2 regions of the Streptomyces sp. NPDC058683 genome follow, and region 1 is predicted to be linked to the other one. Evidence: riboswitches for the same ligand, from Rfam matches in the RefSeq annotation. Region 1 holds a riboswitch; the other holds the start of a gene.
The links. A riboswitch is a leader RNA that binds a small molecule or an ion and turns the genes downstream of it on or off. The one in region 1 is predicted to bind cobalamin.

Region 1 (4,740 bases):
GGAAGTAGCCGACGTCCAGGCACCAGCTGCAGCCGACCTGCGCGGCCACCGCCATGTGCGCGAACGACTTGAGGCTCGCCTCGGCGCGGTCCCAGGCGCCGACCCTGCCGCCGAACTCCAGGTTGTCCTGGGCGACCTGGGGGCTGTGCCACAGCACCTCGACGTTCTCGGGCACGGCACCGAGCTGTTCGACCATTTTCTCCTGGAGCCCGGCGGGGAGCTCGGCCTTCGGAATGCGCAGCGTCACGGTGTTCTCCTCATGCGTTGCCGGTGTGCGTTGCCTGTTCGGCATGAAGACACCGCCCGGAGCGCGGATGTGACAGGAGCTAGCCCAGGGGCCTGCCGGCGTCCTCGGTCGCCGCCAGGATCCTGCGGCCGATCTCGTGCAGCTGCCGCACCTGCGCCCGGGTCAGCGGGTCGAAGACCAGCCGGCGTACGGTCGCCACATGCGACGGTGCCGAGCCGACGGCCTTGGCCCAGCCCGCCTCCGTCAGCGTCGCCACGGTGAAGCGGCCGTTGTCCGGGTCCGGCTCCCGGCGCAGCCAGCCCCGGTCCTCCAGGCGCCTGGCGACATGGGAGAGCCGGGACAGCGACCCGTGGGCGAACACCGCCAGTTCGCTCATCCGCAGGGTACGGTCGGGCGCCTCGGAGAGTCCTGCCAGCACCTGGTACTCGAAGTGACTGATCCCCGCGTCGCGCTGCAACTGCGCGTCCAGTTCCGCCGGGAGCCGGACCAGCACACCGGCGAGGGCGAGCCAGGACGGTGTCTCGTCGTCGGTCAGCCGGCGCGGCTCGGAAGTGATCACGGGAAAAGCCTAGCTTTGCGCCTCAAGTGATCCTGCCGACGGGTCGGTTGACGCTTCAAGCCGAAGAGGTCCCTCTTCGACCGGCCGAGCGGTTCGGCACCGACACCGGATACGCGGTCGCCGACCGCGCACTCCAGGTGCACGGCGGCTACGGGTACCTCAGCGCGTACGGTATCGAGAAGATCGTCCGCGACCTGCGGGTCCACCAGATCCTGGAAGGAACCAACGAGATCATGCGCGTCATCGTGGCCCGCGGCCTCACGGAGGCGTTCGGATGAGCGACGTCCTGCTGCACACCGCCGGCCGGGCGGCCCACCTCACCCTCAACCGCCCCAAGGCCCTCAACGCCCTGTCCCACGCCATGGTCCGCTCCATCGACGAGGCCCTCACCGGCTGGGAGCACGACCCGGCCGTCGAGACCGTCGTCATCACCGGCGCGGGGGAGCGCGGCCTGTGCGCGGGCGGTGACATCCGGAGCATCTACGAGGACGCCCGCGCCGGGGACGGCACCGCGTCGGCGGAGTTCTGGCGCGACGAGTACCACCTCAACGCCCGGATCGCCCGCTATCCCAAGCCCTATGTGGCGATCATGGACGGCATCGTCATGGGCGGCGGGGTCGGCGTCTCCGCGCACGGCAGCGTCCGGATCGTCACCGAGCGTTCCCGGGTCGCCATGCCGGAGACCGGCATCGGCTTCGTCCCCGACGTCGGCGGGACCTATCTGCTCGCCCTCGCCCCGGGCGAACTGGGCACCCATCTCGCCCTGACGGGGGCTCAGATCGGCGCCGCGGACGCCCTGTTGTGCGGACTCGCCGACCACTGTGTCCCCTCGGACAGGATCGGGCGGCTGATCGCCGACCTCGCCGACCGGCCCGTGCGCGAGGCGCTCACCCGGCACGTGCGACCGGCGCCGGTGGGCGAACTGGCCCGCCACCGGGAGTGGATCGACGCCTGCTACGCCGCCGGCACGGTCGAGGAGATCGTCCGGCGGCTGCTCGCCCACGGCGCCCCGGCGGCGAAGGAGGCGGCGGAGACCCTGCTGTCGAGGTCGCCGACCGCCCTGAAGGTCACCCTGGCGGCGATGCGCCGGGCCCGGCGGCTCGGCCCGCTGGAGCGGGTCCTCGATCAGGAGTACCGCGTCTCCTGCGCCGCCCTGTCCGCCCCCGACCTGGTGGAGGGCATCCGCGCCCAGATCATCGACAAGGACCGGAACCCGCGCTGGTCCCCGGCCACCCTCGCCGAGGTCACCGACGCCGACGTGGACCGGTTCTTCGCTCCGCTCGGCGAGCGCGAACTGGGGCTCGCAGGACCCGGCACCACCACGGAGGCGGCCTGGTGAGGCGAGTTCACCGAGGCCCGGCCGCTTGACCGGGCGCACCATGGACGCGGCCGAGGCGGAGCGCAGCGGGCTGGTGGCGCGCGTGGTGCCGGCCGGCGAACTGCTCGGCGAGGCCCTCGCGGTCGCCGAGACGGTGGCGGGCATGGCGCTGCCGGTCGCGATGATGGCGAAGGAAGCCGTCGGCCGGGCCTTCGAGACGACGCTCGCCGAGGGCGTCCGCTTCGAACGGCGGCCGTTCCACCCGGTGTTCGCCACCGCCGACCAGAAGGAGGGCATGAACACCTTCGTCGGCAGACGCCCGACCGAGTTCCGTCACCGCTGACCCGGCATGCCCAGAACCGGCCACCAGGCGCGAGATGAAGATCACGCCTGGTCATGCGGTCTTGGCCGTGCCCCTGACACGCGGTACGGTCTGTCCGATATCGACGACGCCAGAACGGAAGCCGGTGAGAGTCCGGCACGGTCGCGCCACTGTATGCGAGAGCCCCCGGGACCTCGTGAGTCAGACCCGTAGCCGTCGTCCAATGCACCACCGAGATGGGACGCGAACTCCCAGAGGAGGTTCTGCCATGGCGCAGACCGTCGCGCAGCCGACAGCCACCACCCCCGTCGTTCCCGCCAAGCTGCCGCTGAGTGCGATAGCTCCCTGGGCGGTCTTCTTCGGCATCCTCATGCTCATCCTGCTCTACTTCGTCGGCGCCGAGCAGGGCGCCACCTCCGTGTTCAACGGCACGGACGTCCACGAGTGGGTGCACGACGCCCGCCACCTCCTCGGCTTCCCCTGCCACTGACGTAAGGGACGCCGCACGCTCATGAACTCCGCAACGGTAAGAAACCTCCTGGTGCGGGGCATGCTCGCCGGCCTGGCCGCCGGCGTGCTCGCCCTCGTCGCCGCCTATCTCCTCGGTGAACCGAACGTAGACAAGGCGATCGGCTTCGAGGACGCCCACTCGCACGAGCACGAGATGGAGGTCGTCTCCCGTTCCCTCCAGTCCACCGCCGGCCTGGCCACCGGTGTGCTGCTCTACGGGGTCGCCTTCGGCGGCATCGCCGCCCTCGCCTACTGCTTCGCCCTCGGCCGCGTGGGCCGCTTCTCGCCGCGGGCGACGGCGCTGCTGCTGTCCGGCAGCGCGCTGCTCGCCGTGTACGTGGTGCCGTTCCTGAAGTACCCGGCCAACCCGCCGTCGGTGGGCGACCCGGACACCATCGGCAAGCGGACCACGCTGTACTTCCTCATGATGGTGCTCAGCGTGCTGCTTGCGGTCGCCGCGACCATCCTGGGCAAGCGGCTCCGGCCGAGCCTCGGCACCTGGTGGGCGACCGTCGTCGCGGTGGCCGCGTTCGCGGTCGTCATCGGGCTGGCGTACCAGTTCCTGCCGACCATCAACGAGGTGCCGGCGGACTTCCCGGCCACGCTGCTGTGGCGGTTCCGGCTCTCCGCGCTGGCCATCCAGCTGGTGCTGTGGGGCGGATTCGGCCTGCTCTTCGGTGAGTTGGCCGAACGGCAGCTCAACCCCAGGCCGGCGACGGCCCCGGCCGGGCGGACGGTTCCCGCCGCCCACTGAACGATTCACGTCACGCGAGGGCCCTTCGGAACGATCCGGGGGCCCTCTCGCGTTCTCCGGGAACCGGCCCATCAGGCGGGGACGAGCAAGGCGAGGAGCGGAGGACCCGAGTGGCCAGACACCCCCAGCCACGCCGTATCACCCTCGGCGGCCACGAGGCCGTCGCCCTCACTGTCCGCGAGTACGAGCAACTGGTCGCCAGCCGTCGGCAGATCGGCGGCCAGAGCGCCCGGGTACGGGTGCTCGCCCAGCAGGTGAAGCGGACCGAACAGCTCCTGAACGAGCTGGAGAACCTGGTCGGCGACCCGGCGGACCGCCCCGAGCCGGACTGCCGTGAGCCGGACGGCCCGCCGGCGCCGGAGTGCCGGGCCGCGGCGGCCGCGGGCGATGCGCCGGACGCCGAGTGCCTGCGCTGCGCGATAGCGGACCTGCTCCGTCGCCACCGCGCCCCGGCCCGCAGCCAGGTCCGCGACCCGGCCACCTGACGCCGGTCGGCGACGGCGGCCGTATCCCGCCCGGCGCGTCGGGACAGCCCGGCGGAGCCGGTCGTGCCACCTCCGTGGTCAGGGAATCCGGGGCGAACCCGGAGCCGACGCGCTCGACCGGTCCACGCGCAGAAGTGAACCGCCAGGCGCTGGGCATCAGCGCGCCGAAACGGTACGCAGGCAGTCAGTGCTTGCGGGCGTCCGGTCGCTCCGCCCGGGTGGTGGCGAGATAGGCGCGCACCAGTGCCTGGCCCGTCCGGCAGCGCGCGGGGCGGCAGTCGGGGCAGCGCCTCACATGGTCCAGATAGGTGTCGTAGCGATCCTGGGCGGCGGGCGAGAGGGAGCTCTCCACGGTGCGGCCTCTCGTGAGTGCCCGGGGGCGCGGTAGTTGACTGATGTTCAGTATGCGCCGCCGCAGACTTTCCGGAACGTCCGCCGCGCCCGTCGGGGAGCCGTTCGGCCGACCGTCCGGTCCCTTCCGTACGACCGCCGTATCCTGCGGTCCGTGACGGCGACCTATGTACTGGACGGGACCGGGATCACCA
Region 2 (4,740 bases), on a different contig from region 1:
GTCGAGACGGCCGTCGCGTGGACGGCGTGGGTGTGCACGACGGCACCGGCGTCCGTACCGCCGTAGATGGCAAGATGCATCGGCAGTTCGCTGGTCGGGGCCAGGGTGCCGAGGACCTGGCGGCCGGCGAGGTCGACGCCGGTCACGTCGTCGGGGGTGAGCCGGTCGTACGGCACGCCCGACGGTGTGACCAGCACGGTGTCGCCGACGCGGACCGAGACGTTGCCGGAGGTGCCGACGACCAGTCCGTCGGCCACCGTGCGGCGGGCGGTGGCGACGAGTTCGCGCCAGGCGCCCGCCTCCTCCGCGCGTACATCCCGCCTTCGCGGCTCCGACACACCCTGTGCGCCGCCGCGTCCGTCCCGTCCGCCACGCTTGTGCCGCCGCTGCTCAGCCATGGCCCGATCCTGTCAGGCAGCGCCCCAACCGGCTTGTACGGCAGGGCACTTTAGGCCGGACGTCCCGAATCCAGTAGAGCGCAAAGCTGCACAAAGAGCTCGATTTCATGGCTTGGCCGAAGATCGCCGATGATACGCCGATCTTCCAATAATCTCTGGACGATTTTTCGTACACGTTGCCATTCCGGGGGGAAACATGGCCCGTGACCGCTCTCCGTCGCGCCACCACCGCCACCGCCACCGTCACCACGCCCGCGTCCTCGCGGCGGCCGTGGCCGCGCTCGCCCTCTCGGGGGCCGCGACCGCGTTCGCCGGGACCACGGCGTCCGCGGCGAGCCTGCCGAAGGGGCACGACGTCTCCTCGCACCAGAAGAACGTCGACTGGTCGGGCGCCAAGGCGAAAGGCGCCAAGTTCGTCTACATCAAGGCGACCGAGTCCACCACCTACCGCAACCCGTACTTCGGCCAGCAGTACAACGGTTCACGCAAGGCCGGAATCATGCGGGGCGCCTACCACTTCGCCCTGCCGAACAAGTCGTCGGGCGCCCGGCAGGCCGCGTACTTCGCGAGCCATGGCGGCGCCTGGACCGCGGACGGCTGGACACTGCCGCCCGCGCTCGACATCGAGTACAACCCGTACGACAAGAAGCACAGGTGCTACGGGCTGAGCCACGCCAAGATGATCAAGTGGATCAAGTCCTTCAGCGACGAGCTGAAGCGGGAGACCGGTCAGCGGCCGGTGATCTACACGACCACCCACTGGTGGAACCTCTGCACCGGCGGCAGCAGCGCCTTCGCCGCGAACCACGCCCTGTGGATCGCCCGCCACGGCTCGGCGGACGCGGGAGCGCTGCCGGCCGGATGGTCGCACTGGACCTTCTGGCAGTACGACAACAGCGGCAGCCTGCCGGGTGACCAGAATCTCTTCAACGGGTCGGCGAGCCGGCTGAAGTCGTTCGCCAAGGGCTCCTAGCCAAGGGGCGACCGGGCCGCCGGACCGGAAACGGGACGGCGGCCTCGCCCGCCCTCGCACGCGAATACCCCGAAGCCGATCCCAGACACCATGGAGACGACCCCAGTTCACCTTCCGTTCATCCAGGTTGCCTACGGTCCAACGGCCGATGACCTCTATAGATTGCCTGGGTAAATGGAAAACTTCTCGCTGATCCTCGCGATTGTGGTGGTGACCGCACTCGCGTTTGATTTCACGAACGGTTTCCACGACACCGCCAACGCGATGGCCACGACCATCTCGACCGGCGCGCTCAAGCCCAAGATCGCGGTGACCATGTCCGCCGCGCTGAACCTGGTGGGCGCCTTCCTCTCCGTGGAGGTCGCCAACACGATCTCCAAGGGCCTCGTCGACGAGAACGGCATCCGCCCCGAGGTCATCTTCGCCGCCCTGGTCGGCGCGATCCTCTGGAACCTGGTGACCTGGCTGGTGGGCCTGCCCTCCAGTTCCTCGCACGCCCTGATGGGCGGTCTGATCGGCGCCACCGTCGCCTCCGCCGGCTTCGGCGCGGTCCACGGCGACGCGCTGGTCACCAAGGTCCTGCTCCCGGCGGTCGCCGCCCCCGTGGTCGCGGGCCTCGCGGCGATGCTCTCCACCCGCCTGTCGTACGCGATCGGCAAGAACGCCGAGGACGAGGCCACCCGCAAGGGCTTCCGCGCCGGTCAGATCGCCTCCGCCGGCCTGGTCTCGCTCGCGCACGGCACCAACGACGCGCAGAAGACGATGGGCATCATCACCCTGGCGCTGATCGCGGGCGGCTCCATCGCCCCCGGCTCGAACCCTCCCACCTGGGTCATCCTCTGCGCCGGCCTCGCCATCGCGCTCGGCACCTACATCGGCGGCTGGCGCATCATCCGCACCATGGGCAAGGGCCTGACCGACCTCCAGCCGCAGCAGGGCTTCGCCGCCCAGACCAGCGCGGCCACCGCCATCCTGGCCTCCTCCCACCTCGGCTTCTCCCTCTCCACCACGCACGTCGTCTCCGGTTCCGTGATGGGCGCGGGCCTGGGCCGCAAGGGCGGCACGGTCCGCTGGTCCACCGCGACCCGCATGATGGTCGCCTGGGTGCTCACCCTCCCCGCGGCCGCGGTCGTCGGCGCGCTCGCCGAGTCCGTGACGGACCTCGGCGACTGGGGCACGGCGGTCGTCGCCGTCTTCCTCGTCGCCTCCAGCGCCGCGATCTGGAAGCTCTCCCGCCGCGAGGTGGTGGACAGCGCCAACGTCAACGACACCGACGGCACGGAGCCGGCCGGCGTGGTGACCACGGCGATGGCCGCCGTGACCCCGCCGCCCGCGGGCACGGTGACCGACGACCTCACCGCCACGATCCCGTCCCCCGCCCCGTCACCCGCGCCGGCCGCCACCGACCCGGCCGCGACCGTCTGACCCCCGAGGAAGAACCGACATGAACATCGACTGGGCAGCCATCGGCTCCGTCTTCGGCGTCAGCCTCGTGGTCACCGTGGGCATGGTGGCCCTCTTCACCCTCGGCATCAAGGGCCTCTCCGCCCGTGAACGCGCCACGGCCCAGGGCAACTCCGCGACCCTGGCCGTGACCGCCGCCTACCTGTGTTTCGCGGCCTGTGCGGCCGCCGTGGCCTACGGCATCCACCTGATCGTGGCCAAGGCCTGACCGGACCGGCCGCTCGCGGCCGCCGAAGGCTCCTCCCCGACCTGCTCGGGAGGAGCCTTCGCCATGCCCCACGAGCCCCGCTGGACAACCGGTGTGGGCCTTCCCACACACTCCCCTCGCAGGTCAACGGCAAGTTGACGGGTCTTCCGGGGGCGTGGTGGACTTCCGGAGCCAAGTACGGCGGCAAGAGAGGAAGCCGGTGCGAATCCGGCGCGGTCCCGCCACTGTCACCGGGGTAGCCATCCCCGGGAGCCAGGAACTCTCACCGCCGGTCTCGTCGAACCAGGGCGTGGACACCCTGAGTGAGGACATATCGCCATGCGCGGCTGCCGTTCGAGGTTGAGTACCCGGCCCCTCCCCGCCCCCGCGGCGGGCTGAGCCGATGGGTGCCGGTCGCGTCTTCGCGTACGGCGCCGCCGCCGGCCTTCTCGGCGATCTGCTGCTCGGCGATCCGCGCCGAGGGCATCCGGTCGCCGCGTTCGGCCGGGCGGCCGGGTCCGTCGAACAGGTGCTGTGGCGGGACCACCGCGGGTGGGGCGCGCTGCACACCGCGGTGTGCGCCGGCGGCGCCGTGACTCTGGGTGCCCTGGCCCAGCGGCTCGTACGACCGTCCACCGCCGCGTCCGTCGCGCTCACCGCGACCGCCACCTGGGCCGTCGTCGGGGGCACTTCACTCGCCCGTGAGGCCGGTGCCATCGGGCGCGCCCTGGAGACGGGGGACGTCGAGGCCGCCCGGGCCCGGCTGCCGCATCTGTGCGGACGGGATCCGCAGGCCCTGGACGCCGACGGGATCGCCCGGGCGGTCGTGGAGTCCGTCGCCGAGAACACGAGCGACGCGGTCGTGGGTGCGCTGGTGTGGGGGGCCGTGGGCGGGGTGCCGGGGCTGCTCGGGTTCCGGGCCGTCAACACCCTGGACGCCATGGTGGGCCACAAGTCGGCCCGGTACCGGCGGTACGGGTGGGCTTCGGCGCGGCTGGACGACGTGGCGGGGTGGCCGGGGGCACGGCTCACCGCCGTACTGGCCGCCGTCGCCGGAGATGACACCAAGGGGGCCGTGCGGGCCTGGCGGGCCGACGCGGCGAAGCACCCGAGTCCCAACGCCGGGCCGGTGGAGGCGTCGTTCGCGGGGGCGCTGGGCGTACGGCTCGGCGGGACCTTGTCATACGGCGGGCGGGTCGAGCATCGGCCGGTGCTGAACGGGGAGGGGCGTGCGGTGCAAGTCGCGGACATCGAGCGGGCGGTGCGGTTGTCACGGCGGGTGGGGTGGCTGGCGTTCGGGGCCGGCGCGGCCGGGGCCCTGCTGCGCGGGGCGCTTTCACGGCGCCCGGCACAGCGCTCCGCACAGCGCTCCGCACAGCGGTCGGCAGGTGCGTCATGAACGGCGGCGGTCTCCTCGTCGCCGGTACCACCTCCGACGCCGGGAAGAGCGTGGTCACCGCCGGTATCTGCCGGTGGCTGGTGCGGCAGGGCGTCAAGGTCGCGCCGTTCAAGGCGCAGAACATGTCCCTCAACTCCTTCGTCACGCGCGAGGGCGCCGAGATCGGGCGGGCGCAGGCCATGCAGGCGCAGGCCTGCCGGGTCGAGCCGACCGCGCTGATGAACCCCGTGCTGCTCAAGCCGGGCGGTGAACAGAGCAGCCAGGTCGTGCTGCTCGGGAAACCGGTCGGTGAGCTGAGTGCGCGCGGCTACCACGGCGG

Region 2: linked by a shared signal. The riboswitch ahead of ACFWXC_RS32820 (cobalamin biosynthesis protein) and the one ahead of ACFWXC_RS23805 (CbtB-domain containing protein) in region 1 are both predicted to bind cobalamin.

Annotation. Positions count from the first base shown of each region.
Region 1 is NZ_JBHXSK010000021.1:86,369-91,108, reverse strand. It holds gene ACFWXC_RS23830 (carboxymuconolactone decarboxylase family protein) at 1-247, opposite strand, end outside; gene ACFWXC_RS23825 (MarR family winged helix-turn-helix transcriptional regulator) at 327-806, opposite strand; partial or broken gene ACFWXC_RS23820 (acyl-CoA dehydrogenase family protein) at 890-1,084, shown strand; gene ACFWXC_RS23815 (enoyl-CoA hydratase/isomerase family protein) at 1,081-2,145, shown strand; partial or broken gene ACFWXC_RS23810 (enoyl-CoA hydratase-related protein) at 2,171-2,467, shown strand; cobalamin riboswitch at 2,537-2,679, shown strand; gene ACFWXC_RS23805 (CbtB-domain containing protein) at 2,715-2,936, shown strand; gene ACFWXC_RS23800 (CbtA family protein) at 2,958-3,710, shown strand; gene ACFWXC_RS23795 (hypothetical protein) at 3,821-4,195, shown strand; gene ACFWXC_RS23790 (hypothetical protein) at 4,380-4,547, opposite strand; partial or broken gene ACFWXC_RS23785 (barnase inhibitor) at 4,701-4,740, shown strand, end outside.
Region 2 is NZ_JBHXSK010000034.1:62,053-66,792, reverse strand. It holds gene ACFWXC_RS32840 (class II aldolase/adducin family protein) at 1-398, opposite strand, end outside; gene ACFWXC_RS32835 (lysozyme) at 595-1,371, shown strand; gene ACFWXC_RS32830 (anion permease) at 1,546-2,796, shown strand; gene ACFWXC_RS32825 (hypothetical protein) at 2,816-3,043, shown strand; cobalamin riboswitch at 3,185-3,325, shown strand; gene ACFWXC_RS32820 (cobalamin biosynthesis protein) at 3,426-4,421, shown strand; gene ACFWXC_RS32815 (cobyric acid synthase) at 4,418-4,740, shown strand, end outside.